One region of the Paenibacillus sp. FSL H7-0714 genome, then DNA from elsewhere that is predicted to be linked to it. Evidence: predicted binding sites of a transcription regulator. Region 1 holds the regulator's gene; the other holds the start of a gene.

The links. Region 1 encodes NrdR, which represses ribonucleotide reductase genes. Its sites were predicted from a motif close to AACACNATATATNGTGTT; they were not measured.
Region 2: NST34_RS10580 (adenosylcobalamin-dependent ribonucleoside-diphosphate reductase) is a predicted target of NrdR. The motif match lies at 12,763-12,780, and genes of this name have one in related genera.

The regions. Positions count from the first base shown of each region.
Region 1 covers NZ_JBBOPT010000001.1:2,064,950-2,081,734, reverse strand. The annotation lists gene NST34_RS09105 (S-layer homology domain-containing protein) at 1-2,351, opposite strand, end outside; gene NST34_RS09100 (glycoside hydrolase family 20 zincin-like fold domain-containing protein) at 2,372-3,631, opposite strand; gene NST34_RS09095 (hypothetical protein) at 4,167-4,997, shown strand; gene NST34_RS09090 (hypothetical protein) at 5,181-5,402, shown strand; tRNA gene NST34_RS09085 (tRNA-Lys) at 5,919-5,991, opposite strand; tRNA gene NST34_RS09080 (tRNA-Ala) at 6,002-6,077, opposite strand; gene nrdR (transcriptional regulator NrdR) at 6,237-6,713, opposite strand; gene NST34_RS09070 (alpha/beta-type small acid-soluble spore protein) at 6,878-7,096, shown strand; gene NST34_RS09065 (lytic transglycosylase domain-containing protein) at 7,176-7,739, opposite strand; gene coaE (dephospho-CoA kinase) at 7,736-8,332, opposite strand; gene NST34_RS09055 (MntP/YtaF family protein) at 8,342-9,088, opposite strand; gene mutM (DNA-formamidopyrimidine glycosylase) at 9,216-10,052, opposite strand; gene polA (DNA polymerase I) at 10,105-12,774, opposite strand; gene phoU (phosphate signaling complex protein PhoU) at 13,084-13,743, opposite strand; gene pstB (phosphate ABC transporter ATP-binding protein PstB) at 13,817-14,572, opposite strand; gene NST34_RS09030 (response regulator transcription factor) at 14,772-15,500, opposite strand; gene pnpS (two-component system histidine kinase PnpS) at 15,610-16,785, opposite strand, start outside.
Region 2 covers NZ_JBBOPT010000001.1:2,413,304-2,430,088, forward strand. The annotation lists gene NST34_RS10515 (ABC transporter ATP-binding protein) at 1-274, shown strand, start outside; gene NST34_RS10520 (RNA polymerase sigma factor) at 328-924, shown strand; gene NST34_RS10525 (hypothetical protein) at 860-1,645, shown strand; gene NST34_RS10530 (ABC transporter ATP-binding protein) at 1,697-2,587, shown strand; gene NST34_RS10535 (ABC transporter permease) at 2,600-3,838, shown strand; gene NST34_RS10540 (ABC transporter permease subunit) at 3,851-5,089, shown strand; gene NST34_RS10545 (glycerol dehydrogenase) at 5,220-6,305, shown strand; gene NST34_RS10550 (divergent polysaccharide deacetylase family protein) at 6,411-7,271, shown strand; gene NST34_RS10555 (N-acetylmuramoyl-L-alanine amidase) at 7,258-8,010, opposite strand; gene NST34_RS10560 (YqzE family protein) at 8,194-8,382, shown strand; gene NST34_RS10565 (hypothetical protein) at 8,555-9,586, opposite strand; gene NST34_RS10570 (YqhG family protein) at 9,742-10,806, opposite strand; gene NST34_RS10575 (DEAD/DEAH box helicase) at 10,803-12,548, opposite strand; gene NST34_RS10580 (adenosylcobalamin-dependent ribonucleoside-diphosphate reductase) at 12,963-15,590, shown strand; gene NST34_RS10585 (hypothetical protein) at 16,549-16,716, shown strand.

The DNA of each region.
Region 1 (16,785 bases):
GTTATTGGAGTCGGAACCCATCCTCCGCCACCAGAGCTAGGCAACGCTTTGATTTTGATCTTGAACGTTTTTTTCGCGGATGCATCTCCCTTGCTGATCGTCGCGGTCAGCATGACCTCCATGTCGCTGCCTGACGGACGTTGCAACAATTGTCCGTTGGCATTCAGATAGTCGGGCTTCGAGCTGCTCCAGACGATACGCGTGCCGAGCTGTCCTTTCTGCGGTAGATAGAGATTCGCGGCAATGCTTTCATTCACATTAAGCTCGATCAGACCCATTACGTCTTCGATCGTTAGACGATCGCGCGCAACGCTCAGCCCGGCATACGCCTGCTCGGCCTCAGGACGAGTCAGCTGGGCGGTTTGAATCGCCGCAGTCGCTTGTACTATCGCCTGTTGAAGCTGTGCCCAGCCCTCAGGAGAGTAATTGTCCTCCACGAGCTTGTAGGCCTCGATAGCTGTCAACAGGTCGATAATCGGCCGTATATTGCCGAGCTTATATTCCTCGCCGTACACTTCAAATTCCTCAAAGGAATAGCCGAACATGGTAGCTCTGGACACGCCTTCGAACTTCACGTATCTGGCCGGCGTGCTTTGGAAGGTAGTCACGACGCGTCCCGGCTTGCCGTTAATCACGCCGTTGTTGTCTTTCACGACATTCGTCCAGTTCTCCTTGTCCTCGGACACGAGAATGCGGTACTTCAAACCGTAAGCCGTTTGCCACAAAATAGATACAGCATCAATGTTCTTCACTTCACCCAGATCCACCATGAACCAGGTATCGTCCACCCAATTGCTGGACCATCTGGTGTCCCCTCTGCCGTCCACCGCTTTGTCCGCCGTGTAGGACGAGGATTCCGGCAGCGAGGATTCGGCTTGCTTATGCAAAGCCAGATTTCCATGCAGGTCCACGTAGGTGTTCCTTACGATGAGTTCGTCAATCAAGCCTTTAAAAGCATTCGTTTCACTGCCTATTTTGGCTACTGGCAATACGAACGTTTCCAACTTGGAGCCGTCTTTTAGAGTAGCCGTATACTCACTGCCGTTAATGAAGATGGAGGTCCCCGTGTCGTCGCCGATCATAATGACATGGGTCCAGCGGTCGGTCGGCAGCTTATAATTGAATTCGCTGACGTAGTTTTCTTTCGTGATGGCCAGTTTGCCGCTGCCCCCGATGTTATATTTCAGCTGTCCATCCGGAGATTCCAGCAGCACAGCTCCTTGCGGGTTGTCAGCGTCCGGTTTGATCCACATGGACATCGTCCATCCGAAACCGAGCGTGCGAAGCGGCGTTTCCACGTAGCTGGCTCCGCCTTTGAGCCTTACTGCTTGCCCGAAGATTCCCTTCTCCGTGCCTGCATTCACCGCGTTGCCGTCAAAGCCGTTGCCCGAACGATCCGCGAAGCCCTCGTCGAAAGTATAATCGAGAACGATATTGCGCTCATTGTCGACTTGAAGCTTGTGCGACTGATGAACACCCGGCGGGTCCACGTACTTTGCGGCATCCGCCTGGAAGCTTGCAAAGTTCCGGTCGACGCGGTTGCCTCTCCACAGCTTCTCCGCCAACACTTGCATGGAAGGCAAGATACGCTGATGCGAGTCCGCCATGGAGACGCCCTTCTCTACGGACACGTCGTTCCAGAGCGCGAACATGCCGCCTTTTACCTGCGGGTGCCCATAAGGAAGCTTCGTCTCCAGCCAATCGTTAGGCTCCCACTCATTGTAAATAAAATCGTAATTCAAATAGCTGCGGTACAGTTGCGGAACGATATAGAGCAAGTTCGTGTTGGTATTGACAACGTCGTAGCCAAGCTCAATGGCCTGCAGGACACTTCCGTACGGCTCATACCAGATGTCCATCGTCGCTTTGTTGCTGACTGGCGTCGTGCCGTCATATGCGGACAGACTGCCCCACAGACGAGCGCGCTTGCCTTTGCTGTTAATGTGGTTAAGGAGCATATCCGCGTACCTGCGGAACGCCTCCTTGTCGTCGCCGAAATATTCATCCGTGCCGACGTGCACGTCCGGGCCGACGAAGGTCGGATTGCTGCCGTCGAGATACTCGTCAAAGAGTTCTTTAATGAAGTCGAGCGTCTCCGGACGATTGATATCCAGCTGATTGTTGCTGCCCAACCTAGGGTCGTAAGCGATGAACGCGCCGGAATGGCCCGGTGTATCGATTTCCGGCACGACGTTTACGCCGTATTCCATCCCAAGCAGCTGCAGGTCTCTGAATTGCTGCTTCGTATAGAAGCCGTCCTTGCTCGTCACTCCCGGGAATTTCTCGCTCTCCAGACGGAAGTAACCGACATCGCCGACATCATCGTTCAGATGAATCTGGAACCGGTTCATCTTATAGTAGGACATCAACTTCACATAATCCCGCAAAATTCGATCGTATAAAACTTGCGGCCCACATCGAGCATGAAGCCTCGATCCGCGTATTTCGGATAATCGCGCGATTGCCCCTTGGGCATCGTCTTATGATCGGCATCGTGGCCGAGCAGTTGAAGGATCGTTTTTGTGCCGAACATGACGCCCGTCTGATCGGAGCCAGCGACGGAAGTATATTCGCCGATATTCAGCTCATAGCCCTCTGTCCCCAATCCCGTTTGCGCGGCATCCAGCACCAAATAGATGTCCCCCTCTTGAGGTGAACCAACCGTAACCGTCAGCGGAAGCTTCGTTAAATCAAGCAAGTCCTTCCGCAAAATATTGGCTGTCCCCTTCAGAGCCGCTTCATCCTCCGCGCGAATGACGATATTGGATTTATCCGTCAAGCGGAACTCGCCGGTTGTGCCCAGCCACTCACGCAAAGAAGGAATGACTCGCGGCTCCGGGTTCCGATCGCTCGTCTGCTCGTAGAGACCGGGTACGGTGACTAGCGCATTATCCGCTAACAGATATGTCGGATCGCTGTCGCTCTCGATTTGCAGCAGCAGCTGAACCTGAGTATCCACAAGCGGCGCATGAATATTGCCCTGCTCGTCGATCACCGGCAAGCTGTCCGTGTTCACCAGTGTCAGCGTATAACCATCCGGTACAGCGGGCAGGTTCAGCTGAGTGTCTCCCTCGGAGACGACGATGCTGTTTTTGACCGCATCCATCATAGGCGGCAACAGCGGTTTGCCCTTGTATACCTCGAATTCCCAGAAGGAGTATCCGTAATAGATACCCTCAATTGGACGTCGCGTTACTCCTTGGAACTTAACGTATTGCGCCAGTGTCGGCTCAAAATCGATCGTATCCTCGACTGATCCGCGGGCGACGAGCACGCGGTTGTCCGCGAATACGTTCCTCCAGGTTACCGCATCGTCAGACACGAGAACTTGATATTGTTCCGCCGGAGTCTGCCAGTTGATGATTACTCTTCCAATTTCTACAGGCTCGCCCAGATCAACGTAGAACCACTGGTCATCCGTTCTTTCCGAAGACCAGCGGCTTGCATCCCGATTGCCACCGTCGACCGCTTTCTCAGGCCCGAAAAAGTCTACTTCGTTCGACGACGAATAAGCCGTCTTTCCTAAAGCCAGATTACCTGTTGCGGCGTCGGACTTCTCCGATGAAACGGCAACTAAAATGAAAGCGGTAACAAAAAACACTAAAAAAATATTCCTATACCGTAAACGCACTAAGATCCCCCCCGTTGTTTATTAGCTCGAATTTTACTCCAGCTTACCGCATGACCCTCCATGCTCAACTGCTGCAGCAATTTTATTATAAGTAGGGGCATTCGTTTCATCGATATACTTGTCTTTACAATACATATACAAATGTGGACATTCGGCCTTCTAAGGTGAATCAAGCATGCCAACATTTCTGTCATATCTCATGCTAATTAATAGTACAAAATCGTGATCCTTTCGAAGAGTAGTGAAAAAGAAAAAAAGCCATTTCAGTAGAATTGGCTTTTCTTCATGTTATGGAAATAGAGCCTAGGGGGATACGCTACGCCCTGCACATTCTCCGTCTACCCGTCACGGGAGTCTAAAACGACTAGACCCATGAACAAATCTTGGCATTTGATGTGGAATTAAGGGGAATCGTCCTAGGCTTTAAGCCCTATTCTCGAGGGGGAGTATATCCGTTGCCCTATTCAGGACCCGCCGATCTTATAGGATAATATAGAAAATGTATCCACTTGAATAGGAATGGGAGTGATTCCTCTTGTTACAATTAAACAGCGAACTGTGGGGCAAGCTAACCGGTCCTTACGAGTCGGGCGAAATGGTACCTGAACTGTTGGAGCGTCTGATGCTTGATTTCGATAAAGAAGTTTTCGACGAGCTATTCCAGGAGCACTTATATCACCAAAATACGATCTATACCGTCACTTACGCGGCAGTACCTTATCTGGCCAAACTTGCTCTCGCATCAAAAAATATGGAAGTGCGCCATGAAATCTACATCACTTGCGGGATTATCGAGTCGTGTCATGACAAAACTAGATCTGAGCCGTATCCCTCGGATTGGAACGAACTCGCTGCTGAAGCGGGAAACGAGGTTTGCGCGGAGATGTACCAATCTTACTTAAAAGCGATAGCGGAGCTTGCTTCGCTGGTTCCAGAGATGTTGGCCTACGCCAAACAAGAAATAAGCAGCGATACCGAAAAAAGATATGTTCTCATTGCCGACGCGGCTTATCGGGAATCCCAGAGCGTGGCAAACATGTTTCTGAATTTTACGGCTGGCGACGAATATGCGGCCGTTTGCGCAGCATGTAATCAAGAGGCTTACTTGTGGCCGAGCGGAGAAGGCGGTCGTATACAAGCATTCGCGGAAGATCCGGTATTCGAACCCCTTCAGGCAGCACATGAGGTTACTCCGGTTGAGGCATTCGTTGAAGCGGAACATCAAATACTGGCGGAGCGAGCCGATCAGCTGGGCGATTCCTCTTTTTTGAACCAATTGCCGTATTTGGCCGGGGAAATGAATTGTCCTTCATGCGGCGCCAGAATGCAGGTTTGGCCTAGTTTGCTTTCGACTTTTGGAGGGTAATAAACATGAACTGGATATCGCATCCATTTCTATGTTTGGGGGGAATGACTTATCAGTGTTTCTATTTATTACACATGCACGAGGGAATACGTCCTAACAGAAAGCGAACAACAAGCAATCACAGCCATTGTCCAACGTTATGATCAGGATTTTGAAGGGAAAGACCGGGCGGAGTCTTTCACAGTGTACAAATTCGATTCGTCCAGATCAACGGAGATCTTCGCTGGCGCTACCAAGCTGTCCATGACGGATCAGATTGAAGATTTGCTGAACGATTTATTTCATTGGTTGAAATGTTTGACCGAGATACGTAGAAAAGTAGACGGTGGTGAATGGCATGTTCACCTGGATGATATCGATGCCGTGTGGGATGATGAATTAGGCTGGAAAATGCCTGAAAACTGATTTCCATAATGAATGCCATGCACTTGCTTGCCAGCCTTCAAATCATAATCATTACCTTTTAGACTACTTACACTTGAAGTCGCTAAAAACGAGCTAATGTTCAATTTTAACGTCAGTTCTACTGAATCTCGGAAAACCCTAACACACTCAATGATCGTACTAAGCATCATTTTCTTTTTAGCAGTAGAAGCTTTCTTAAATACCTCGCGCCAAACAGGAATATAGGTCTAGAGAGCCTGCATTTCAACTTGTTCTACCTTTTTAGCATTGAGCTTCTGAATTACCTCAAAAAGAAATAGACCGCCCTAGTCCAAAGGATGCGGTCTATTTCTACCCGTAATACCTGAAAGCCGCCGCCCTTAAAAGCGGCTATTGCACTGGGAGCCGTGTTTCCGCACGGCTCTCTTTGCATTGTACGATTTATCTACCCAAACTATACCACGATCAAAACCAAATAAAAAGTCACTCCGCTTCCTGAACAACAAAAGAAACGGCATTTCTGCCGTTTCTTTAGGATGGACTCTCAGGGGCTCGAACCCTGGACAAATAGATTAAGAGTCTACTGCTCTACCAACTGAGCTAAGAGTCCATATGAAGTTTGGTGGAGCCAAGGGGGATCGAACCCCTGACCTCATCGCTGCCAGCGATGCGCTCTCCCAGCTGAGCTATGGCCCCAAACGTAATTTTCAGATGTATGTAATCACACATTCTAAAATTCAGTTCGGTGTATTTAAGTCATTCTGACAAATCCAAGCGCCGTAGGCGACTCCTATATAATATAAAAAATCGCCTTCGCTGTCAACACTTTTTTTAGTCATTAGACTAGCCACAACCCTACAATCTGTCCAGATCCCCAGTACTCTTAGATAACAGACCCTTCAGTTCCTTCATAAACATGTTAATATCCTTGAACTGCCGGTATACGGATGCAAAGCGAACGTAAGCGACCTCATCTACTGGATAGAGCTGCTCCATAACCAATTCACCGATCTGTTGGCTCTCTACTTCAGCTACAGCGATCCCACGTAGGGATTTCTCCACCTCAGAGACGATCTTCTCAAGACGTTCTACAGAGACGGGGCGTTTCTCGCAAGCACGGATAAGACCACGCAGTATTTTATCACGGCTGAACTCCTCGCGGCTGCCGTCTTTTTTGATCACGATTAACGGTGTTTCCTCGATCATTTCAAAGGTTGTAAACCGTTTGCTGCAACGCTCACATTCACGCCTGCGGCGGATGGACTTATTCTCATTCGCTGGTCGCGAGTCGAGCACTTTAGTATTTGTGTGATCGCAGTAAGGGCATTTCATAAGCTTCATCACTTCCTATTACATAATGTTTTTAGTCCCGGTATGTTAAACATCCGGCTTTTAAAGGGCTATTTCATTTTTTCCAGAAATCACCGTTTTTTTATTGTAATGATTATGGCAAGTCCGGCACATAATACAGTTACCAACAGAGGAGGTGAACAGCAATGAGCCAAAACAACAGCTCCAATAACCTTGTAGCTCCAAATTCCCGTGGTGCTTTGGAACAACTTAAATATGAAGTTGCCCAAGAACTCGGAATCACGCTTTCCCCAGATGGTTACCAAGGCAATAAAACTTCTTATGAAAATGGTTCGATCGGTGGTTACATCACTAAACGTCTTGTAACCCTGGCAGAACAACAATTGGCAGGTCAATACAAATAACCTGTCCACATAAGCTTACTGAAGAAGTATTAAACGATCGCAAGATCGTTTAATGCTTCTTTTTATACATAACACGGTTTTAGAATTCGTTGTAAATATCCGTGTACTGATCATAGTAATAGTTGACGCGCTGTACATAATGGCGGGTTTCACCAAACGGAATATCCTTAATGGTAGCATCCGTTCCATCCCAGATCCCCTCATCCAGCCATTTTTGAACTTTACCCGGTCCAGCATTATATGCAGCGATAACCGCTGTACGTTTACCTTCGAATTGACGGGATAATGTTGAAAGATACCAGGTACCTAGTTCAATATTTGCTGATGGTTCATGCTTTAGCTCCTCCATAGAAACATCAGGAAGCTTGGCCTTTTCAAGGGCCCATTTGGCGGTATCCGGCATAAGCTGCATTAAACCTATAGCACCTTTTCTGGATTCTCGTCCAGTTTTGAAGTTCGTTTCCACTCGGATAATCGAAGCCACTAGAAATGGGTCAATATCGTACGTAACGCTGTGCTTACGGATCTCATCTTTATAATGGATCGGATAAAACCAGGACATCCAGTTCGTACTCAGAAACAATATCGCAGTAAAACCAATGAATAACAGAAGAAGGACTCTTTTTTTACGTAACCATTTCATGATAAGCCCAGCCTGTCCCAAAGAACAGCAACCTGTTGCTCAGTGTGCGCAAGTTCGCCACTGTTGTCAATGATATAGTCCGCTTTGTTACGCTTCGCTTCAATATCCATCTGTGCATTTAAGCGTGCTTCTGCTTGTTCTATAGAAAGTCCGTTACGTTCCATTAATCGAGCGATTTGCACTTCACGAGGCACGTAGACCACCAGTATTTCATGGAACATGTTCTCGAGTCCTGATTCGAAAAGAAGAGGGATATCCACAATGGTTAACTTCTTTGGATCTTCTTCCTCCATGCTGTTCATACGTTCTTTAATCTCCCGCCGGATTGCGGGATGCGTCAGATTGTTCAGGGCTTGCAGGGCCGCCGGGTCTTGAAATACAATGTCCCCCAGCTTGCCCCTATTCAGTGTGCCATCCGAAGAGAGGATCTCGCTTCCGAATTGTTTCACAGCCGCAGCCAGCACCTCATGACCGGGGAGCATAACTTCTCTGGCGATCACATCCGCGTCAACCAGCCTCGCTCCCTTGCTCACAAGCAGTGCGGACACCGTGCTTTTTCCGGATGCAATGCCTCCGGTTAAGCCAATAATCATGTACTCACCTCATAATAGCTTCAGTATTCCCATTGTAATTAATAATAACGCGGGTAGTGCAGCAGCATGCTTCATCCAGTAGTTCCCGGCGAATCTTAATCCAGTCTTCATGCCCAGCAATAGAAATGTACCACTAAACAGAGCAATTGTAAGTGATGTCCATATCGGATTGAACCCCAGCAATGCTGCGCCAAGTCCAGCTCCAAAAGCATCTAGAGAGAGGGCAATCCCGAGCAGCATAGCCTCCATCGAAGAAATACTCCCGGAATCATCCATATCTGCAGAAGACGGAGTACGCAAGATCTGTACAACAATCCCCAATCGTCGTAACTCAAGGGAAAAGACAGCCGACTTTGCCTGCTCAGGAGCCATGGTAACCTGTTCTACAACATCTTCAGTATCAACAGCTACCTCTGCCCGAGCTTCTGTGGATAGCACATTTTCTTCACTACCTACTTTACGCTCACCTGTCTGTTCCTTCTCTTTCTGCATTAACATCTGGACGAGCGACCAGCACCCCATTAGCACGAGTATAACAGCGCCAACCTCAGAAGCTGCATGTGGAGACACTACCTTGGCAAGCAGAACACCCACTTGCATAGATACACAGATAACTACCCCCGAACAAAGCGAGATAATCAGAATGGAGAGCAATGGTATTTTCATTTTACGCAGTCCATATGTAATACCAACGCCAAAACCATCCAAACTCAAAGCAAAAGCTAGTAATATTAGTGAAAAAAATGGGCTGAGCACCCGCAATCCCTCCTGTGAAGAACCGGAACACTGAAGAATACACTTCATTCAGCTTCCGTTCTCTATTAAGCATTCTTCACACAGTATATGGGCGGGACAAGTAGTGGGTGCCAACCTAATTACCTCTTCAGTTTTCAACCTTACGCTGACAACTTGGACAATAATGCGTGCCGCGGCCACCTACAACCGTTTTCTCAATCATCGTTCCACAGTGGTTACACGGCTGATCTTTACGACCGTAAATCAACAGCTGTTGCTGATAAGTGCCGCTCTCACCTTGACCATTCACATATGATTTTACAGACGAACCACCAGCGTTTACCGCTTCCGTTAGCGTACTGACAATAGCGTGATGTAGCTGATCAAGTTGCTCATCCGAAAGATCTTTGGCGCTGACTTCAGGATGTATCCCTGCACGATGTAACGACTCATCTACATAAATATTACCTATGCCGACGATATATTCCTGATTCAGCAGCAGTGATTTAATTTTTGTGCTTTTGCCTGATACAATCTGCTTAAACCTCTCCGGCGTAAAGGATGGCTCCAGCGGCTCCTGTCCTAGCTTATTAAGAGGAGGCAGCTGGAGGTCTTCACCAATCTGAAAAAGATGCATTGTACCAAACTGACGAACATCCGTGTAACGCAGCTCAGTGCCATCGGTAAAATGGAATATCACATGCGTATGCTTGTCCAGTGGATCTTCGTTCGAAAAAAGTCCGTAACGGCCCTCCATCCGTAAATGAGATACCAGCACCAAACCGTCTAACACGATGCGCAAAAATTTCCCTCTTCGTTCAACATTAACAATGCTATGACCTGCGAGCAGGTTGGCAAAAGCCTGAATATCATCCGGCCGCTGAATAATCCGGGCCAACCGGACGGTTACACTCTCTATCTGCTTTCCATTAACTAAATCATTCAGTGTTCTCTTGACTGTCTCTACTTCCGGTAATTCCGGCATGATGTCTTCACCTCAACTACATTATAGCTGATATGCACACCTTAAAGGGAGCCTATTTCGCTTCGTACCAGTTGCTGCCAAAACTTACCTCTGCTTTAAGCGGCACCGATAACTGCAATGCTCCACCCATTACTTCCGGCAAAAGCGTCTTCATGAGCTCCATTTCATCCTCTGGCACCTCGAATACAAGCTCATCGTGTACCTGAAGCAACATACGGCTCTTTAGCCCACGCTCAAATAGCGCCTTGTCCATATGCACCATCGCCAGCTTAATAATATCAGCGGCAGTTCCTTGTATAGGTGTGTTCATTGCTGTACGTTCCGCAAAAGAACGCAGATTAAAGTTCTTGGCATTAATCTCAGGCAAGTAACGACGGCGTTCCAGCAGCGTGGTTACATAACCATATTTCCTTGCATCAACTACGATATCATCCATATATCGACGTACACCTTGGTATACCTCGAAATACTGCTCAATAAATTGAGCGGCTTCTTTGCGAGGAATATTCAAGTTCTGCGACAGACCATAATCACTAATTCCGTACACAATACCAAAGTTAACGGCTTTAGCAGCACGACGCATATTGCTATCAACCTGATCGGCGGTAACTCCAAATACATCCATCGCTGTCTTCGTGTGAATATCCATATCATGGAGAAAAGCTTCCTTCATCCGCTCATCACCGGAGATGTGCGCAAGTACCCGTAGTTCAATCTGCGAATAGTCCGCCGCCAGAATGGACCAGCCCGGTTCGGATGGAACAAACACTTTACGGATTTTACGTCCTTCTTCTAAGCGGATTGGAATGTTCTGCAGGTTCGGAAATTGGCTGCTAAGCCGTCCTGTCGCAGCAATCGTCTGCCGATAGAATGTATGCACCTTCCCTGTTTTCGGGGAAATTTCCTTGAGCAGCCCCTCTACATAGGTGGATTGCAATTTAGCAATCGTGCGATATTGTAGAATCAAACGTACCACATCGTGATACGGTGCTAACTTTTCCAGCACCTCTGCGTCTGTTGAATATCCGGTCTTCGTCTTCTTGACGACAGGAAGACCCAGTTTTACAAATAAGATCTCGCCCAACTGCTTTGGTGAATTCAAATTAAACTCTGTGCCACAAATTTCATAAATTTCGGTGACCAGCTTGGAAATCTGAGCTTCGAATTCTTTTCCTAATTCTTTAAGATCCCCTTCGTTGACTGCAATCCCCTGTTTCTCCATATCCGCAAGAATACGTGATAATGGCATTTCGAGATCCTCGAACAGTCCGGTCATCGCCGTTTCAATCAATTCCTGCTGTTGTTTCTGTGCGATGCCAAGTACCGCAGCACTCTTACGTGCGACATGATTTCCTAAGATTTCAAGCTCAGGAATCTTATATTTGGCGCCTTTACCAAATACATCTTCATCAGGTGACAATCTTGGCAAGCCGTATTTCGTAGCGAGATCGTTTAGGTTCTGATTAGCTTCCGTCGGATCCAGCAAATAAGCCGCCAGCTGCACATCATGGGCTGCACCTGCAAAAGCAATCCCCTGCCAATGCAGTGCCAAATCAGCACGGTGAAGATCATATCCGCTCTTCGGAGCCTTCTCATCTCCTAACCAGTCGCGTAGCTTCGCAGCCGCTGGTTTCTGTAGTAATCCAAACGGCACATAATAATGTCGCTCCAGAGTAGATAGCCCTACCCCGATCACCTCGGCACGATGCGGATTATCCCCATTGGATTCCACATGCAGCGCTGAAATACTAGGCAACGCTTCATTTAGCGCCTCAAGTTCATCTTCACTCACGATCGAAATATCGAGTGTAGCAGCTTCTACTTCCGCTGCACCCTCTTCTCCATCAGCTACTGGAGCATAGGCACTAAGTGACAACCTTTCCAGAAGTGATTTGAATTCTAATTTTGCGAGTGCGGGTCCTGCTGTATCCGCAGAAATTCCGTTAAAGATCATATCTTCCCACGAATGTTCAAGAGGCACTTCACGATAGATGGTTGCCAGTTTCTTACTCATGACAGCGTCTTCCGCGTGAGCTTCCAGCTTTTCTTTCATTTTACCTTTAAGCTCACCGGTTCCTGCTAATACGCCTTCAACCGATCCAAATTGATGCAACAGCTTGAGCGCTGTTTTCTCACCAACACCCGGAACGCCCGGAATGTTATCACTCGCATCACCCATCAGTCCCTTAAGGTCGATGATCTGCTCGGGTGTTAAATCATATTTCTCACGAATTTGTTCTGGTCCATAAAGCTCAACCTCAGTAACACCTTTGCGGATCAACGCAACGGTCGTATGTTCGGAAGCCAGTTGAAGCATATCCTTGTCTCCCGACACGATCATAACCTGCCGGCCTGCTTCATCTGCTTGGCGAGAAATGGTTCCAATAATATCATCGGCCTCATAATTGCCAATTTCAAACTGCGGTACACCCAGATTTCTGAGCAAATCTTTCAGCAGTGGAAACTGCTCGGAGAGCTCGGGAGGTGTCTTTTGCCGACCGCCTTTATAATCCTCATAACCTTCATGCCGGAATGTGACTTTCCCTGCATCGAAGGCAACAATCATATGTGTCGGCTTGTGTTCTTCAATTAAACGGAGCAGCATCGTTGTGAAACCGTACACCGCGTTCGTCTGTTGCCCTGCTGTATTCGTTAGCGGGGGCATCGCGAAGAATGCGCGGTAAATAATATTATTTCCATCTATAAGTATCAACTTGTCCATAGTGCACCTCGCCTTTTTCATGCTTACTTCTTACATCTTAACATATGGCCTGTCCAAGTAGAAACGGCTATACAACAAGTAGCCGCCCTTATACAAGGACGGCTACTTTCATTTACCTAAAAAACACAAAAGATGTGAAGGTGCAAGTAATGGAGGAGAGGTTTGGAACTGTAGGAGCAGAGCGCCCGCCTTTGTCTCTGGATTTACACCACTAAAGGTGGTTAAAATAAAATAAATCTGGAGATAACAGCGGCCGAAAGTCCAAACACTCTCTGTAATTACCAGCCACTGAACATCTTTTGCAAAACACTACTCATTCAAATCTGGACGACTACCGGTAACCAGGTAAACTACGCTTTCACCAATGTTAGTAGCGTGATCGCCAATCCGTTCGATATAACGGCCTACCAGTGTCAATAACATAGCTTGGGATACTGTCTCCGGCTTTGTTACCATATAAGAATACAACTCATTGATCATCGCACCATACAATTGATCGACCTGATCATCATCCTGTGCCATTTTATAAGCCAGATCAGTGTTCTCATCCAGGTAAGACTGGATCGCCTCATCGATCATAATTGTCACGATTTCAGCCATACGAGGAATGTCTACAAGGGGCTTAATCAACTGTTGGCCTTGAAGACGCATGGTCGCCTTAGCTACATCAATCGCCAGATCCCCCATGCGTTCCAAATCGCTTGATATTTTGAAGGCAACGATAATGCGGCGCAAATCCTTAGCTACGGGCTGCTGCGTAATAATTAAGCGTGAGCCAATTTCCATGATTTTATCTTCCATGGCATTCAGCTGTAAATCCGCTTCAACGACTTCCTGTGCGAGCGTTGTATCTAGATTTTGTAATGCATTAATTGCACCTTCAAGAGCATCCTTAACATGCTCACCCATCTGCTGCAGCAGACTGCGCAGCTCTTCCAAGTCTTTATCAAATTCTTTTCTGCGAATCATAATAAGAGCGATCCTCCTCATTAACGTATGGTCAGCTTGCCATTTCCAGGGACGAACACCCTTTTAAATCTGATCAGCCGAAACGTCCGGAAATATAATCTTCAGTGCGGGAATCTTTAGGGTTCGAGAAAAGCACCTCTGTGTCCGCCGCCTCTACAATTACACCATTTAAGAAAAACACGGTTCGACCGGATACACGTGCGGCCTGATGCATGTTATGAGTTACCATAACAATGGTATACTCACTTCTTAATTCCTGAACAAGCTCTTCTATCTTGAGAGTGGATACAGGATCGAGCGCAGAGGTTGCCTCATCCATTAGCAGAATATCAGGCTGTACTGCTAACGCTCTAGCAATACAAAGCCGCTGCTGCTGTCCACCAGACAAGCTAAGGGCAGATTTCTTCAGAAAATCTTTCACTTCCTCCCATAGGGCGGAGTGACGCAAGCTTTTTTCTACGATCTCATCCAGTTCACTTTTGGAACGGATGCCGTGTAAACGGGGACCGTAAGCTACATTGTCGTAAATCGACTTAGGAAAAGGATTCGGCTGTTGAAACACCATACCGACCTGCTTACGCAGGCTTTCCACCTCTACCTCATCACTATAAATATTTTTGCCACCGATGTTTACAGTTCCTTCTATACGTGTGCCAGGAATCATATCATTCATACGATTCAATGTGCGAAGCAACGTGGATTTCCCGCAACCGGAAGGTCCAATAAAAGCGGTAACCTGTTTCTCCGGGATTTGCAGATTCACATTCTTCAGTGCGTGGAACGACTCATAGTAGAGATCAAGATTCTCTATGTCAATGATGGATTTCATTAGTGTTTACGTCTCCTTCTCATCATCTTCGATCTCCATGATAAGCTTTTAGTGTAAATACAGTTGGAGAGAAATGTTAACGCAATGTAAAATCAGTGAGATGAATGGGTCCACATCACAGTATTTCCCCAGAAGCCAACTAGTACTCCGAGCATTTCTTATTTATGAAAAGTATAGAAAAAATAGAACTCCAGTCACTCTAAATGACCGGAGCTCTTTTTTTATTAACCACTAATTTATAGCCTACGCCTCGAATCGAATCGATATGAACGGATTCTGGATCCAGCTCAAGCTTTTTACGAAGTGAACTTACATGCACGTCCACCGTACGCTGCCCACCAATATAATCAAAGCCCCATACAGCATTCATGAGATCATCTCTCGTCAACACAACTCCTGGCTTACGAGCCAAATATAATAGCACTTCGAACTCTTTAGGCCGCAAGTTAATACTATGACCACCGAGGGAGACTTCATATCTCTCAGGGTAAATCTCTAATTGACCTAAGATAATGGTAGAAGCAGAGATAGGTGTTTCTGTCGGTGCTTCCTCAGCAAGTCCAGAAATCCTCCGAAGTACAGCACTTACTCTAGCGAGCAGTTCAGAGACGCCGAATGGTTTGGTTATATAATCATCAGCACCTGATTTCAGCCCTCTAACAACATCTTCTTCCGCATTTTTGGCGGTCAACACAATAATAGGTGTACGGATACCTTGTCCACGCAATTTATCAAGGATGTCAATGCCATTCATACCTGGCAACATCAGATCTAATACGATCAAGTCAAAAGGTTCCCTCGTCGCACGATCATATCCTGCCGTACCATGATCCTCTACTGTTACCTCGTAACCTTCCTGCGTTAAGTTATAGGACAGCAGCCGGGCCAGTGTCGGTTCGTCTTCAATGACAAGCAATCGTTGAGCCATAGGTTCCCCCGTCTTCCATATAGTTTGATTTTTACAAAGCAACAACAAAACAATCATATCACCACAATGTTAACTTGGTGTAAAATCAATAAGATGAATTTACAAAAATCTAATCCACCTTTTCTTCCTGCAAGAGCGGCAACTCAATAATAAATGAACTTCCGATCCCCAGATCACTTTTAACCGAAATCACACCATGGTGCAGATCTATCAAGTGCTTCACAATAGACAGTCCCAGCCCCGTTCCACCGGAACTTCTTGATCTTGCTTTATCCACTCGATAAAAACGTTCGAAAATGCGCGGCAGATCCTTTTTGGGAATCCCCATCCCTGTATCGGTAACGGTAAATTGGACATTCTCTGAACCATCTGGCTTCAGTATATTCTTAACGTAGACTTTTACGCTACCCCCTTCATGCGTGTAATTAATCGCATTGGAGAGCAGATTCATAAAAATTTGACGTAGTTTATCTTCATCGGCCTCAATGAACAGCTCCTCAGGAACCTCTACGTTAAGACTAATACTTTTCTTCTCAGCCACTTTGCTAATGGTTCCCAGCACGGAATCAAAGAATTCAATAATATGAACAGGTGAGCAATCGAGCTGCACACGTTTAGATTCGATTTTAGATAATTCCAGAATATCTCCAATCAATCGATTTAAGCGTTCGTTCTCATCATAAATAATTTGCAAGAAGGAACGGGCTGTCTTCTCATCCTTAACCCCACCACCCAGCAAGGTCTCAGCAAATCCTTTAACAGCGGCAACCGGCGTCTTCAATTCATGGGATACGTTAGCGACAAATTCACTTCGCATCCGCTCCAAGCGACGAATCTCTGTTACTTCCTGCAGCAGGAAGAGCATGCCTCTATACGTCCCGTCCTGGATCATAGGTACTGCGTCCATGCGTACAATCCGCTCTCTCGGATTGTAAATACTTCGTTCTTCATGGAGCGGTTCTTTATTCGATACCCCTTCTTCAAGCAGACGTGTTAACTCATAATGACGCTTTAGCTCCTTGTACGAATGACCCGCCATTTCACTGTTGCTAACATCCAGCATCCGCTCTGAAGCTCGGTTCAGCAGGGCAATTTCTTCGTCCGCATTGATCATTATGATGCCGCCAGTCATATTGTCCAGTACGCTTTGCAGCAGATCCTCATTATCACGAATAGTCTTAAGCTGAGCTTGAAGACTGTCAGCCATGGCATTTATTGCTGTCGCCAGCTGCCCGACCTCATCTTTACGCTTCAAATGGACTCTTGCATCATAATCAAGATCTGT
Region 2 (16,785 bases), 350 kb from region 1:
AACTGCATCATTGGATGTGATCTCAGAACATGAAATTTTCATGCGTTTTCAGGAAATGAAATTCAGTAGATTATGCATAATGGTAACTCATCGATTTGTTAATACCAGAGATGTGAATAACATCATTGTTCTTCAGTCGGGAGAGATAAGAGAATTAGGCACGCACGCCGAACTGATCCAGAAAAAAGGAGTGTATGCGAGTCTGTACAGGATGCAAGCAGATTCGTACGAAAAGGAAGCGTCTGAAGAATTTCACGAAAAAGTCACAATGTAACTTCATTTTTTTTCTGTATAAATCAGTTAAACATAATAGAGAGGAGGGACGTAGTGGATGAAGTGGAGTGGATCCGGCGAATACATGAGGGGGAGACGCAGTACTTAACACCGCTGATCGAAAGGTATTACCCCGGAATCCAGAAGTATTGCTACTACAGGGTTCGAAGTGAGGAAGAATCGAAGGATCTGACCCAAGAAACTTTCTATCGATTTTGCAGATATATTGACAGATATAAGAATGCAGGAAAATGCCTCGCATACTTATACACAATCGCTCGTCACCTGTGCAATGATTATCTGCAAAAACGGTATCCGTTGTGCTGTGTGCATGTGGAGGAAGCAGAAAAACCGTTTTCACAGCCAAACGGCTCCATTGAAGAACAAGTAGAAGGAGAGCATCTGGTTCATGAGCTGCTTCTACTTCTGCCTGAAGAGCAGCGGGAAATGGTTTTTATGCGGTTTTGTCTGGATATGACCTTCCGCGACATAGCTCGTGTTACGGGAGTAAATGTATGCATGGTTCAATATCGAGTGAAGCGTGGGCTAATTGTTTTAAGAAGCTATTTGGAGAGGAGTGAATTCGTTGAAGAAGAAGCAGCGACATTCCATAGTAACTACACTAAGAAACTACCCTTCGTTTCCCGTTGATCGGGGGCGGTTAGAGGAGACCATTCATGAGGCAGCTATAGAACTGCGCCAAGCACAGGCTACACAGAGAACCTCATTTACAGAGTTCTATAAGGCTCAACTTCGCTTCATCAGTTGGAAGGTATGGGCATTACAGCTGTTAATTGTTGCTGGAATGGGGTTACTTCTGCATAACTTCATTAATCATCCTCACGGAAATATCCAAATTGTCATGCTAGCATCTATTTCAGCTCCATTACTGGTGATCACGGGGCTACAGACACTGACTCGATCTTTAACCTTTCATATGCTGGAGATTGAATTAAGTACTCGGCATGTACTAGAGAAACTGACGCTGGTGCGTATGAGTTTGCTTGGAATAGCGGATCTTATCGGCTTGACCTTGCTGGCCGTTCTATTGAATGTTTGGATACAGACGGGGATTTTGAGCCTCCTACTGTATCTGCTGGTGCCCTTCAATATTGCTTGTCTTGGTTCCCTTTGGTTATTGAACCGGATTCGTACATCAAATTGTGGATATTATTGTCTCCTTTACTGTGCTCTGTTGGTAATTGTGCAGATTATATTTACATTTAATTATTCCTTCTCACTGTTTTTATCATCAGTAACTGGATTATGGCAGGTATTACTGGTGCTTTCTACGGTTGGAATTGTTTACGAGACTCGAGGGGTATGCAGGACATGCAGAAGCCTGGAAACGGCCTCAAGAATACAATTTTAAGATTGTGTGAGACAAGTCAAAACAATAGAGAATAAAAGGAGGAAGTCTGGAATGCTCGAACTGACTTTAAATCAGGTGAGTAAGCATTTTTCCGCCAAAAAGGCGGTAAACGGAATCTCAATCCGACTTACCAATGGTGTCTACGGTTTACTGGGGGCAAACGGCGCTGGAAAAACAACATTGCTTCGGATGATCTGCGGTATCCTAAACCCTAATTCGGGAACGATACAGATGAACAATGAGGAAATTGGTCGTATGGGGGAACGCTATCGCGATTTGCTTGGTTATCTACCTCAGGACTTCGGATATTATCCTGATTTCAGTGCAGAGGAATTTCTGTGGTACATAGGTTCGCTAAAAGGATTGACGCTGGCGGCATCAAAAGGGAAAGCTCGAGAACTACTCGGCACTGTGGCTCTGGATGATGTGGCTCGGAAAAAAATCCGTACTTTTTCCGGAGGGATGAAACAGCGGCTGGGTATCGCACAGGCACTACTTAATGATCCCCGCTTGTTGGTACTGGACGAGCCGACTGCTGGACTTGATCCTAAAGAACGGGTCCGCTTCCGCAACCTTATCGCCGATTTGGGTAGGGACAAGATTGTTATTCTTTCGACACATATTGTATCCGATGTGGAATATATTGCTGATCAGATTCTTGTAATGAAGAAAGGTAGTTTGCTGACAGCCGGCACGGTGGATCAGCTGACGGCAACGATGAAGAGCTTCGTATGGTCATGTCGTATCCCAGTCCGGGAGGCTGAGGAATGGAATGCCCGTTATTGTGTAAGCAATTTGCGGCATGAAGGGGATCAGGTGGAACTGAGAATTGTGTCCGCAGAGAAACCTATTGAGCAGGCGACATCGGTCGTGCCAACGCTGGAGGACTTCTATTTATACCATTTTCAGGAGGAAGAAGATATTACGGCTATTGAAAAATAGGGGGCATGACTTATGGATATATTGACCCGTTTCGAGCTGCGAAAGATCATGCGCCGAAAATCATTTTATGCAGGAATTGTAATCTTGATAGTGGCGGCGTTATTCTTATCCATTATATTAGTCGCAAATATACAAACCACAGGAAAAGATGGTAAGTTCTTGAATGGAGTGGCAGCTATCCAATTAGAAAGAGAGTACAATCGGCAGCTTGCCGGTCCGTTGACCATAGAAAAGATGGAAGCAGCGGTTAAAAGACATCAAAAATTACTTCGTGACCCTGAGAACCTTGATGAAAAAGGTGAGATGACCGTCGAAGCAAATGCCAAATATGACGTTAAGGATAATCAAATTCAATTTTTGATTACAGATGCATTTTCTCCTGCAAGCGGATATGATTTTTACCTTATAAACAAAATAAATCCTGAAGACGTTAAGGAATTTTACCAGAAACGGATGGAAAAAGTCCAAGGATTTTTAAAAAGTAATGACTCAGGTAGCAATTACACAGTCAAAGAGAAAGCTTTTTTCACCAAAATGAATGAGGAAATTCCGGTGCCTTTTCAAATGAACTATGTTACTGGTTGGAAAAATGTATTTGAGAATTTGCCGAGTCTCTTACTAATTATTGCATTTGTCATTGCGGTCTGTCTCGCTCCCGTATTTGCAGGGGAATATCAGAAAGGAACAGACTCCATTGTGTTATCTACTCGTTATGGTCGCAGCAAAGCCATCGCTGCCAAATTGAAAGCAAGCTTTATCATATCTGTAGGACTTATTGTGTTAGCAATTGGGGTTTATACATTCTTAATTCTAGGGGTATTTGGATTCGATGGAGCGAATGCCAGCGTGCAGATGATTAAATTTTTGGCTCCTGTTCCCTACACGGTGATGCAAACCTATATGTGGGCGGTACTTATCGGTAGCCTTGCTTGTCTATTGGTGGGAGCGCTGACACTTTGGCTCTCCAGTCGGATGGGCAACTCATTTTCCGTTATTATAGCCGTTGGAATTCTTCTTGTAGGTACCCAGTTTATTCCTGAAAATAAAAATAGTCGTCTATTTAATCATCTTATAGAATTGCTGCCAGGTAGTATGTTTGACAGCTTTAGTAAAATAACAGGTTATGAAGTATTCCAACTTGGGTGGCAGTTGATTCCTGAGTATAAGATAATGGTTGGATTCTCGGTAATAACTATAACACTATTGCTGCCTTTAAGTTATCGGGCATTCAAAAAGCATCAGGTTATATAGGAGGCATAAATCATGGACACGCTGACGCGGTTTGAACTGCGGAAAATAATAAGGAGCAAGTTGTTTTACGTCGTAATTGCGATTGTAATAGCAGTAGCCCTACTTTTAGCTAACATGAGGGTCACAGGGGCATACATAACGGGTAAGGATGGTGAGGAATTAAAAGGATTGGCTGCAATTTCCCTCCAAAGAGAATACGGACGTCAGCTTGCCGGTCCCTTAACGACGGAAAAATTGGAAAATTCGATTGAACGACACAAAAAGGCTCATCTCGATCCGAACAATATTGATGATAAAGGGAATTTAAAGAATGAAGCTTATGCTAAATATGAAGTCCCGGATGAACAGATCAATACTTTAATTCGTTACGCATTTTCTCCTTTGAGCAATTATGATTATTCTGTAATGGATAGATTGCAACCAGATGATGCTAAAATGTTTTATGAGAAACGGATTGAAAAAGTTAACGGTTATTTAAATTACGATTATTCTTATGGTAATTATTCAGTCAAGGAGAAAGCATTCTTTAATACAATGAACGAGCAGCTTCGTGTTCCATTTCAGATGGACTATGTTACTGGATGGGAAAAAGTATTCCAAAATCTTCAAAACCTCTTTTTAATTATATCTTTGGCCATTGGAATATGCCTCGCTCCCATGTTCGCCGACGAATATCAGCGGGGTACGGATGCGATCATTTTGTCTTCTCGTTATGGTCGCAATAAGGTCATCACCGCCAAATTAAAGGCTGGCTTTATTCTATCTATAGCACTACTATTGTTAGCGCTCGTGGCATACACGCTTTTGCTGCTCGGAATATTTGGATTTGAGGGTGCGAAAGCAAATGTGCAGATGATTGACCTTTTGGCTCCCGTTTCCTTCACAGTCTTCCAAGCGTATCTGTGGGCGATCCTCATCGGTAGTCTAGCCTGCCTGATGGTGGGAGCATTGACTCTGTGGCTGTCCAGCCTTATGAGTAGTCCCTTTTCTGTTATCATTGTCATAGGAATATTGGTTATTGGTCCACTGTTCATTCCTGCCAGCAAGAGCAGCCGACTGTTTAATCATCTGATAGATTTGCTGCCAGGTAATATGTTTGACGGTTTTAAAAAAATAACCTCATATGAATTGTTTAATCTGTTTGGTGTATTAATTCCAGAATATAAGGTCATGGCAGGCTTCGCTCTTGTTGTTATAGTGCTACTACTGCCTCTTACTTATAGGGCATTTAAGAAACATCAAGTGGCCTGAATTTGAGAATATTTTGAAATGGTTTACTATTTATACTCATAGATGATTTTTCGCGATAGATCTTTTTTTATAGCCAGTCTGAAGCAACACTCCTTAGAATAAAAGAATATACAAAAAGAGGAGTGAAACCATGACGCAGATCTTATGTTCACCGACTAAATATATTCAGGGGTATGGCGAGATTCGTAAGCTGGGAGATTATTGTTTGCAGCTAGGATCGAACAGAGCTTTTGCGATTATAGATCCTTTTATTTTTTCCATGTACAAGGAGGATATCTTACACAGCTTTGAAGTGAACGATATTCCCCTTATGATGCGCGAATTCAAGGGTGAGTGCAGCCGTAATCAGGTGGATGAGATAGTGCTAGAACTTGGTCTGAAGGACGTTGAAGTTATCTTAGGAATCGGTGGCGGCAAGACCCTAGATACGGCAAAAGCAGTAAGCCACATGGCGGATCTCCCGGTAGTTATTGTACCCACAGTGGCCTCGACGGATGCACCTTGCAGCGCTTTATCAGTGTTGTATACGGACGAAGGTGACTTCGACTGTTACCTTCCATTAAAAAGAAATCCTGATATGGTGATCGCAGATATCGATATCATCGCTAAAGCCCCTGCAAGATTACTGGTGGCTGGAATGGGTGATGCTTTGTCCACCTATTACGAAGCAAGAGCTTGCCGTCAATCAGGAGCGGTTACTCATGCAGGCGGGACTAGCACAATCGCAGCGTTCTCTTTAGCACGTGCTTGTCTGGACACACTTCTTGCTGAAGGTGAATCCGCACTCCTGGATGTAAAACAGGGGATCACCTCTTCTGCAGTGGAACATATTGTTGAAGCTAATATTTACTTGAGCGGCGTTGGGTTTGAGAGCGGTGGGCTTGCTGCAGCCCATGCTATTCATAACGGACTGACCCTGTATGAGGAATGCAGGAATGTGCTACATGGTGAGAAGGTTGCCTTTGCTACGATCGTGCAGTTGGTCTTGGAGAAGGCTTCAGAAGATGAGGTCGCTCAGGTCAGTGCTTTCTGTAAAAAAGTCGGCCTTCCCGTTACACTTAAGGAGCTTGGGATTACCAGTAGCGATATGGATAAATTAATGGTGGTGGCAGAAGCTAGCTGCTCCCAGGATAGCCCAATGAAGAATATGCCATTTGAAGTTCAATCTGTGGATGTGCTGGAAGCAATCCTTGCCACAGACAAGCGCGGGCATTAGCAACAGCTCGATTGTAAATTTTTGCGAACCCTCCCCGTACATATTAAACCTTCGTGAACCAAACAATGAGAACAATTGTTTAAGACGAAGGAGGCGTTCCTCTTGATGAAGGACAGTCGAAAGGTTAAACGTTACTTACTGAATTGGCTTGCTGTTGCTGCAGTATTGATTACCACAATTGTTCCGGCTACGCCGGCTGTCTCTGCTGCCACGTCTAAAGACAACGCTACAAATACACAGCTTGAAGAGAGTGCACCCAAACGTGATAAGGTCGCTATCATTATTGACGATTTCGGCAATGGCATGAAGGGGACAGATGAAATGTTCTCGTTACCGATAAAGCTTACTGTAGCCGTCATGCCTTTTTTACCTACATCCGTAAAGGATGCCACCCGCGCACATGAACGCGGAGATGATGTTCTGGTTCATTTGCCGATGGAGCCGCGCCAAGGTAATCCTAAATGGCTTGGACCAGGAGCCATATTGGCCAAAATGTCCGATGAGGAAGTGCGACAAAAGGTTGAGGCAGCACTCGATAATGTTCCTTATGCGATCGGGATAAATAACCATATGGGTTCGAAAATTACCGGAGATGAGCGGATTATGGCAGTGATCTTATCTGTATGCAAAGAACGAGGATTATTTTTTGTAGACAGCAAGACCAACTACCGTTCCGTTGCTGGCAATATGGCTTATCGGATGGGATTGCCACGCGTAGAGAACCATATCTTTTTAGATGACACACATACAGCAAGTCATGTTCTGAAACAAATGGGTCTCGTCAAAGACATGGCGAAGGATCAACGATTTTGTGTAACGATTGGTCATGTTGGTGTATTTGGGAAAGAGACCGCCGCAGGAATACGCAGCGGTATTGAACAGATGAAAGACAATGTTGAGTTTATAGGGATTTCTGATCTGGTTAAAAACGAGATGAAATGGAGCTCCCAACTTAAACTTCCATAAGATAAGCTACAATACCATCAGCGATGGCTTCAGCGATTTGTTGCTGCCCTTTAGGGGTGCATAACTTTGCGCGGTCAGTCGGACTGCTTACAAAACCCGCCTCAACGATAACAGTTGTGGCGGTTATTTTATTGAGTAAATAAAAGGGCTTGCCTGGTCTTGGATGAGCTTCGACATCGTAAAGATTGTTTAGCTGATGCTGAATGGACTTAGCAAGCATGAAGCTACGACCCTCTTGACGGTACAATACAAGTGGACCATGTTTGGAAGGGGAAGGCGCCCAGTTAATATGGATACTTACCACTACAGTAGCAGGTAATGTCTCAGCAAGCTCTTTACGCTGTGCAAGATCCCGCAGATGTCGAGATTTACTACGCAGCCAGCGGTTTTCATCACTAGGGGCATAATCTCCATTGCGATTTAAAGCAACATCAAAACCATCGCTACCCAGAAGTAGAAATAATCGACGTGAGATATCTAAGGTGATATCTTTTTCAAGAATATTACCATAGGAAGTTCCACCGTCGATGCCTCCATGTCCCGCATCAATTAGGATCATACGGTGTCCGTGACCTAATAAATGCTGACGGTCATCCTTCATCACGGGTTTCTCTGGTGTCGCGGAGGCTAAGGAGCTGCCCATAAACAACATTAGTAGTCCTAGGGTAGTTAGAGTGATTCGAAAGCCGCATAGAACAGCTGCTGTACTGGGAAAGGGTTGTTTTCTCCAGTTGTTCAAGTGAAACGCCTCCTTGCAAGTGAATAACGTCTTCTGGATTCTTTGTTAGATTGTGCTTTAATAGGTAAACCTATTCGACAAATCAGAAGTCTGTAGTTTAGATCCAAGTGGAGTGGTGCACACTAAGACCATGGAACGGATGCTGATAATCTGAATTCACTTACATTTTTAGGAGGTGTTAAAATGGCTTCCGGTGGCGATGAGCTTGTAAAGTATATAACGGAGAAGGTAGTCGTATATATCGAGGATCCGCGTGCCATTCATGCTCGTAGAGCGGCTACGAAGCAGCCGTGGTCACAGAAATGGTTTGGCATGCTCCCGCTTGGGTGGTCTATCTGGCGAAGCAAGTGGAGTCATGGCAAAAAAGAATAAAGGTATAAATAGCAAATAACCTTCCAGTGCCATTATTCATGGGTGGCAGTGGAAGGTTATTTGCATTTGTTTAAATATAAGAATTTATATGCTTACGTTATAAATTATCCTTCTATTTCTCGCATAAACACTTACCGTCCTCATAAGGACGCCGAAGGCGTTTATGCTTGTGTTAACGATTATATCCGAGTGCTTTGGTCGTTCTGTCGGGCAGCTTATGCAGTGTTCCATTATTTTGTAGTGCAGTGAGTGGTAAGTATCGTTTTCCTTCAGGGCCTGAGGCCGCGTATACGGTAATTTTATTGTTCTCAGCTTGACCTTGAGAAGGCTGCCAGCTCTGATAGCCTGTAATCATAAATGGTGCCCCGACAAGGTCGTTTCGTCCAGCAGCTTGATAAGCGATGCTTTCTTTAGGTCTGATCAGAAGTGCGATATTGTCACCGCTCACTGTAGTTAGTTTAGGAGCGGTCAGCCAAAGGATATCTTCGTAAGGATCATCTGACCCTCCACTATTGAAGGCCGATAGCGGTGATACGTCAGGATTAAGATTAGTAATTACATCTGTTGCTGGAGGCTGCTCTTTAAGGACTTCTTCTGCCTTGCTCAGTGTCCAAGGTAAAATTTGCGGTACGGAAGCATTGATGTAAACCGTCTTTTCGTCAATAGTTATTTTCCAGACCGGTAGAAGTGGTGCATATAAAGCAGTAAGGTTTATTGTTCCTGAAAAAGATGATGTAATGAGACCTTTCTGCACCAAAAACTGGCGCAGATCATTTAAACTGTATGGGAGTCCGTAAGTGCCGGCTCCATATTCACTTAGCATATATCCGCCTGTATCTGTGGCAGAAATGATCATGTATCCGATCCGCTCTTCACCCTTCATTACATTTACAAGCCAGCCATGAGTACCTGGACCAAGGGGATAATATTCTATCCTTGCATCCTTCCAGGCTGTAAATGGAGCTTCTGCAGCGAGCTTGTTCAATGTAGCCTTAGCGAATTCTTGGACCGTACTGGGTGAAGGTAAGGTACTCATCTTCAATACAGGAATTGCATCCTGCGTGACTGACTGGATCACACTTACTCTGGCCAGCGCGAGCGCTGAAGGGGAACCAGAACTGGATACAAACAGTCCAAAGCTTAGAAGCAGGAGGAGGCATCCTTGACCCGCAAGTTTCAGCCTCCGTTGCAAACTTATTTTCATGGCGTCGATCACCTTTCTTTGTTAAGAAATGTCAGGAAAGTTAAGCTTTACTCTATTGTAGTGGACAGGCAATAAAAAGGCTGTTGCTTGCTGTCGCGCTTGAAGGCGGAAGTTCTCTTGTTTTTTTGCCTGCTTTTAGCGAGTAGGGTCGCATTCTATAGGCTTCGCAGATGAAACAGTCCGTAGGTTATCGCAGAAACTGCAATTTGCGGCTCATATTGCCAAATGGTCTCCTGTCGACGACGGTTATACTGCTCTTGAGTGCCTAAACGTTTTTCTTCATCAGGCTCTTTCAGCAGCTCTCCGTAATAAATATCAATGATAGCCAGCTCGATTCTAAGACGCTCACGTGCCTGTTCTGCCCAAGTGTAATCGAGTTCGGCAAGATGAGAGGTAAGATGAGCCTCTAATAAATCTGTAGCGGCTGTCACTGTTAATTCATAAGGCTGAATATGGACGTTTTCTGGTAAACGGGGGATCATCTCCCGCGAGGCTATCTTAGTGTTAAAGTCATCAATGATGGTCCCTTTTGTCAGCGATATTCCAAGATAATGCAGTTCTTCCCGTTTCAAATCGCAGCTCATCTCCACTTTATAGCAGACGCCGAGCCACGGTTCATAAGCTGCAGAGAAGAGTGTATTCCGCTGCCTGCTACCGGGATCTTCAAATAAGTAAAGGCATTTCCCTTCATCTTGCGCCGCACTCCAAATTTGCTGCAGGCGCTTGCTACCATAGATGATATCTTCACGTCTTATCATACCGGGCCCAATTCGGGGCAATGCAGGTACAATACCGAAGTAGCGGGCTAGGATGCTATCTTCTGGATTTGAGGAGGGGATATGAACCACATTAGATTCAGGTGATGTTGGATTCAATAGATCTGCGCTAGCCTCAGCATCTGTTGTGGCGCCCATCGCTGGGTTTTCGGTAATTGGCGGATTCAATGCTCCGATGCTGCGATTTACCGTTGGCGGAACTTCTATAGCTGCCTGGCTATCGTATTTTTCCGGATCAAATACAAAAGTGAAGGAGAGTGTCTCCGGATCAACACCAGTACGCTCCACGAATCCCCAATAATAAGGTCGATCTGTAAGCATTCTGTCAGCTCTTGGCGATAGCTTTACAGTTACGTGAATGGGCGATACTTCAATAATGGAGCATTCTGTCGCCTCCAGATAATCCATTACATGTTTACGTACTTCCTGTGAGTTGAGGGTCATGTCGAAGTCTCACTTTCCTTTTTAATACCCTGAGTCAACTCACTTAGGGATTCACCGATATGATCTAACTCATGTCGCAGCTCTTCATCGGAGCGGGATTCGAGCATGATTTTGTATAAACTTTTCTCCAGCGATTCTTTCTTCTCAAAACGCTCCAGAATCACATCCAGCCCGCCAATGACCATTTCGAACATATTGATCTTCTCGTGTAGCAGATGCAGAATATGTTCTTCAATCGTGCCCTGCGTGGACAAATTATAGATAACCACGTCATTTTCCTGACCTAACCGGTGCACCCGCCCAATCCGTTGTTCTACTCTCATGGGATTCCAAGGCAGATCGAAGTTGATCATATGGTGACAGAACTGCAGGTTAATGCCCTCACCACCCGCCTCAGTAGCGATCATGACTTGAGCACGACCGCGGAAGAGGTCCATCATCCAGTCCTTTTTACCACGATTCATCCCGCCGGAATAAGAAACACACATTAGCCCATGTTCGCGGAAATACTGAAGCAAATATTCTTGAGTCGCGCGATACTCCGTAAAAACGATGACCTTTTCATTCATTTCTTGAATGAGAGATAGTGTTGTTTCGGCTTTGGTATTGGTCTTAACCGTACGAAGTGTCTGCAATAGCTCCATCATCCGATCGCGTTTCGGCGAATCAGCAGGCAGCTTCTTGATCAGATTAACTAAAGTGATGAAGACGGCATCCCTACTGCTGCACACCTCACGCTGAAGCGTTACCAAGGAAAGCATGCTGCTAAGATTGCCGCCTGATTCCTGATACTGATCTTTAACAAAAGAAGTGACAGCGTCATATAATACTCTCTCTTCCTGTGAAAGAACTAGCGGAATATTACGGACTTTTCGTTTCGTAAAATTAACTGGACCTTCGCCACGCCGATTGCGGATCATCACCTTCGATAGCTCGTCTCTTAGTTGACCTTCATTCTTAGGTTGGCGTTTATCAACGACGAAATTCGAAGCAAAATCACCCTGATTTCCTAGTTGCCCCGGTTTCAGTAAAGTGATCAAATTAAATAGCTCGCCCAGATCATTCTGAACGGGAGTAGCGGTTAGGAGCAGGCAATATTTTTTGCGTAATTGCTGTACAAATAGATAATTGGTCGATTTCTTGTTCTTCAGCTTATGGGCTTCATCAATAATCAACATGTCATATTCATTTTCCAGCAGCATCTCTTTATGAGGATCGCGCTTCGCGGTATCCATAGATGCGACGACAATCGCATTCCCCCAGGAATATGCTTTTTTCTGTGCAACAGCAGAGATGCCAAACTTGGCATTCAGCTCGCGGACCCACTGCAATACGAGGGAAGCGGGTACCAGAATAAGCACTTTAGAGACTAGACCGCGGACAAGATATTCCTTGAGTACAAGTCCTGCTTCAATCGTCTTTCCTAGTCCAACCTCATCTGCAAGAATCGCGCGGCCCGACATCTCAAACAAAACCTTATGCGCGGTATCGAGCTGATGAGGAAGCGGGGATAATCCGGATAAATGCTTCATGCATTGCAGCTCATCGAAGCTGGTTACTAGACCCGTTTGTTCACCTTGCACAGCAAGCTTGGACAGACGGTAGTCTCCCCACGGACCACCTTTATCTAGTTTAAGTTCTAGATCCTGTAGCCAATTCCGGTCAAAAGAAAGAGGAACAGGCAGTATAGGCGCTGACTTTCCACCTTTGTGAGGTAGAGAATTACGGAATAATTGCGTCATGGTACAGCCTCCTCAGGTGCTATTTCATATCATCATTCGTAGGAGTAGTATGCTCTTAAACAAGAGAATTCATAACCTTCTATTTTTCTTGATAGCCTTTAAAAAAGAGAGTAAAAGCGAGAAAACGCGGCAAGGTTTGCGATATTTCGGCTGCTTGACTCTATTTTCGAAAAAGACCTTCGATACAATATGTGGTATAGTTTAAAAGCTGACGCACACAATATATTGTGACAAAAGCATGAAAATGTGATTTTTTAAAGTGCGTAGCTGCTATTTGTTATTGACAAGATGAACTTCCTACATACACCCGTAAGACGGAAGATAAGTGTAAGGAAGTTTTTGTTGTGGGTCACAAAATGTACGCCCACACCTGAACTGGAACTAATATTTACTACATTGCGGGAGGTTTTTCTATTGGGTAAAGTGGAACGTAAGCAACGCCTTGAAGGGCTAAGTGAAAAAATATTTTTGGATCGTTATGCTTGGAAGGATGCCGACAGCAATAATGCTAAAGTAGGCGATGTTGTACTCGTTCTAACAAAAGATGATCCGAAGTTTCCCACGAAGGAAGTCGGAGAGATCGTAGAACGTAACGGCAGAATCGTAACCGTGAAGACGCGCAGCGGCGAACTTGTGAAATCAGATGTTGAAAAGCTGACGCTTAATATAGAAAAAACACCAGAGGAAATGTGGGATCGTCTGTCTACAGCTATGGCTTCTGTGGAGAAGACGCCTGAGCTTCAAGAAGAATGGGCGGGTAAATTCCGTTCGATTCTGGATGATTGGAAGCTCGTACCGGGTGGACGAATTGCTGCTGGTGCAGGCGCTAGTGAAGAACTAACCCTGTTCAACTGTTATGTAATTCCTTCTCCAAAAGATAGCCGTGGCGGCATTATGCAGACGTTGGCTGAAATGACAGAAATTATGGCTCGTGGTGGCGGTGTAGGGATTAACCTATCCTCTCTACGTCCACGCCGGGCAATTGTGAGAGGTGTTAATGGTTCTTCCAGTGGTTCTGTATCTTGGGGCGGTCTGTTTAGCTATACCACTGGATTAATTGAACAAGGCGGTAGCCGTCGTGGTGCACTTATGCTCATGATTAATGACTGGCATCCAGATGTGGAGGACTTCATTACCGTAAAGCAAACGATGGGTCAAGTTACGAATGCGAACCTTTCGGTATGTGTGAGCAATAGCTTTATGAAGGCTGTAAAAGAAAATCTGGATTGGGATCTCGTATTTCCGGATACAACAGATCCAGAGTACAACGATGTATGGGATGGCGATCTAGACAAGTGGAAGGCTGCGGGCAAAAACGTTATTCATTATCGCACCGTTAAAGCGCGTGATGTGTGGCGCACCATTATTGAATCCGCTTGGAAATCCGCTGAGCCAGGCGTTGTGTTCATGGAATACTACAATCAGATGTCCAACAGCTGGTATTTTAATCCGATCATTTGTACGAACCCATGTGGGGAGCAAGGACTGCCAGGCTGGGGAGTCTGCAATTTGTCTGCTGTGAACCTGTCCAAATTCTACGATGAGAAGAATCATGATGTAGACTGGGAAGATCTCGCGACTACGACGCGTTATTCCGTACGTTTCTTGGACAATGTCATTGATAAGACGCCTTATCATTTCCCGGAAAATGAAGCGAATCAGAAAAACGAACGCCGTGTGGGTCTCGGAACGATGGGTCTTGCTGAGCTGATGATCAAATTGAACATCCGTTACGGTAGCCCGGAATCTTTGGCGTTTCTGGACAAGCTTTACGGCTTTATGGCTCGTGAAGCATACCTTGCTTCTGCAGAGATTGCTGGTGAGAAGGGATCCTTCCTAGCTTTTGACACAGAGAAATATTTAATGAGCGGCTTTATGAAAAATATGCTCGAAACGTATCCAGAGGTTGGTGAAGCGATCCGTAAACATGGCATGCGTAACGTTACAGTGATAACACAAGCACCTACAGGTAGCACAGGTACAATGGTTGGCACCTCGACAGGTATTGAGCCTTATTTCGCCTTTAAATATTTCCGTCAAAGTCGCCTTGGCTACGATGAGCAGTTCGTTCCAATCGCCCAAGAATGGCTTGAAGCTCATCCAGGTGAAGAGCTGCCAGATTATTTCGTGACTTCGATGGATTTGTCAGCTAAGGATCATATTCGTGCGCAAGCAGCGATTCAACGCTGGGTAGATAGCTCGATTTCCAAGACAGCCAACTGCCCGTCTGACTTCACAATAGAAGAGACGGCTGAGCTATATGAAATGGCCTTCGATCTGGGCTGTAAAGGGGTTACGATCTACCGTGATGGTAGCCGTGATGTGCAAGTACTGCAAACCTCGAAGAAGGAAGATGCAGCAGAAGAGGTAGCTCCAGCAGTTGAAGTTGCAACGACTCCTGAAGCAAATGTTGTAGCGGCAAGCCCAGCACCTCAAGCTCCTACTAAAGAGCTGGATAAACAATACAAGAAACGTCCGCAGGTTCTGCGCGGCGCAACCTATAAAATCAACACACCTTTTGGTATGGCGTATATTACGATCAATGATCTAGATGGTACACCGGCAGAAATCTTCCTGAATGTAGGTAAAGCAGGTTCTGATGTCTTTGCGATGGCAGAAGCACTCGGTCGTGTCTGCTCCTTGTTCCTCCGTTATGGAGATCATGGTGAGAAGGTAGAATTGTTGATCAAACATCTGAAAGGTATCGGCGGATCAGGTGCAATCGGCTTCGGTGCGAATCGAGTAGAATCCATTGCAGATGCTGTAGCTAAGGCATTGGAGACTCATGTACTGAATAACGCTCATGATGATCATTTGCCTGCACCAATTGCAGCAACTTTGGAGCTAGAAGATTTCAATGAAGCTTTAAATGCGGAGTTGAAAGCGAGTGTTCCTGTAGTAACATCTACCGATGATGGTCATGGTGCGCATAACCACACTAGCGCTTCACGTGATCTTTGCCCATCTTGCGGCGGCGCTTCGCTGATTAATATTGAGGGCTGTAAGACTTGTGGCAATTGCGGGTATAGTCGCTGCGGGTAAACGGTAGAGCCAATAAATGTTTTATGCGATGTGAAATTCCATAATTAATTGGAATTGTAACAGAATTCATTGGACTAGAATTCCATAATTAATTAGAATTTGAATATTTATGCATAGATAATTATCTCAATAAATACACACAACAATAAGCCCAAACCATAAGAGGTTTGGGCTTATTGTTCAAAGAAAAGTATTAAAATGAAAAATAAAGTAACGAACTGGGCAAATAAAGTTGTAGACTGAGAGAATTGGAAGTGGTGTTGTCCAAAGAAAATAAAGTATTTGACTACCTGAAACTTCATTAAGCTCCCTCAATATGATTTAGTTTTCTCACTCAGGCTCATGAATTTGCAGGATTTCACCATACGTTTTGGTATACACTGAATTGGCACGTGCGCAGGCAATAAACTAGCGTTGCCGCTAAGATTATTTTCTACTAACCAGAACGGTATAGATACTATATTGATTCAATTTTTTCTATTTCATTTTCATCTTTTATTTAAAATCCATTTACCATATAATAACTTATTATGGTCATGAATAATGGGTATGAAAATGGAGGGGTTAGAACTGTAGGAGAGCTACTGTCCACCTGAAAGCTTTCCTAAGGAATGCTCGCTAATGAAACATAAGCAGTCTGCGGATATAATTAAAATCTGCGGTCACAACCGCTGAAAGCTAAATATTACTTCAGTGACGTTAAGCTCTAAGCTAGCATCTTAAGTTCAACTTAAATAGTTTTTGCATAATACTTCAAAAAAGGGAGATTGCTATATTGAGTTTGACTAGAGAATCCATTTATTTATCGCATGATTCTTTATTTCAAAAACAACTTATTGATTAGAATAAATATGGATGTTTACGTTGTTCAAGTATCCATAAATTGTGAATTACTGAGCGTGTATAATTAATTGCCCAGCCTGGAGAAAAACTCAATTCGCTCGGGATACATTGGTTTATGGCAAAACCGATGCAATATAAAGATAGTGAGGATGAGTCTAGTGTTGGAATTGAAGTGGAGTTACTTGGTAATACTCAAATAATTGATCAGATTCCAGCGAACTATATAATTAATCTTAAGAATTTTGGTTTAAGTTTAGATTCTCCTTATAGTTTTTCTGAATAACGATGGTAAAACGGTAGTGAATATAAAATTATTCAGGCACTTAGAATTCATGGGGCTGGTGGATACGAT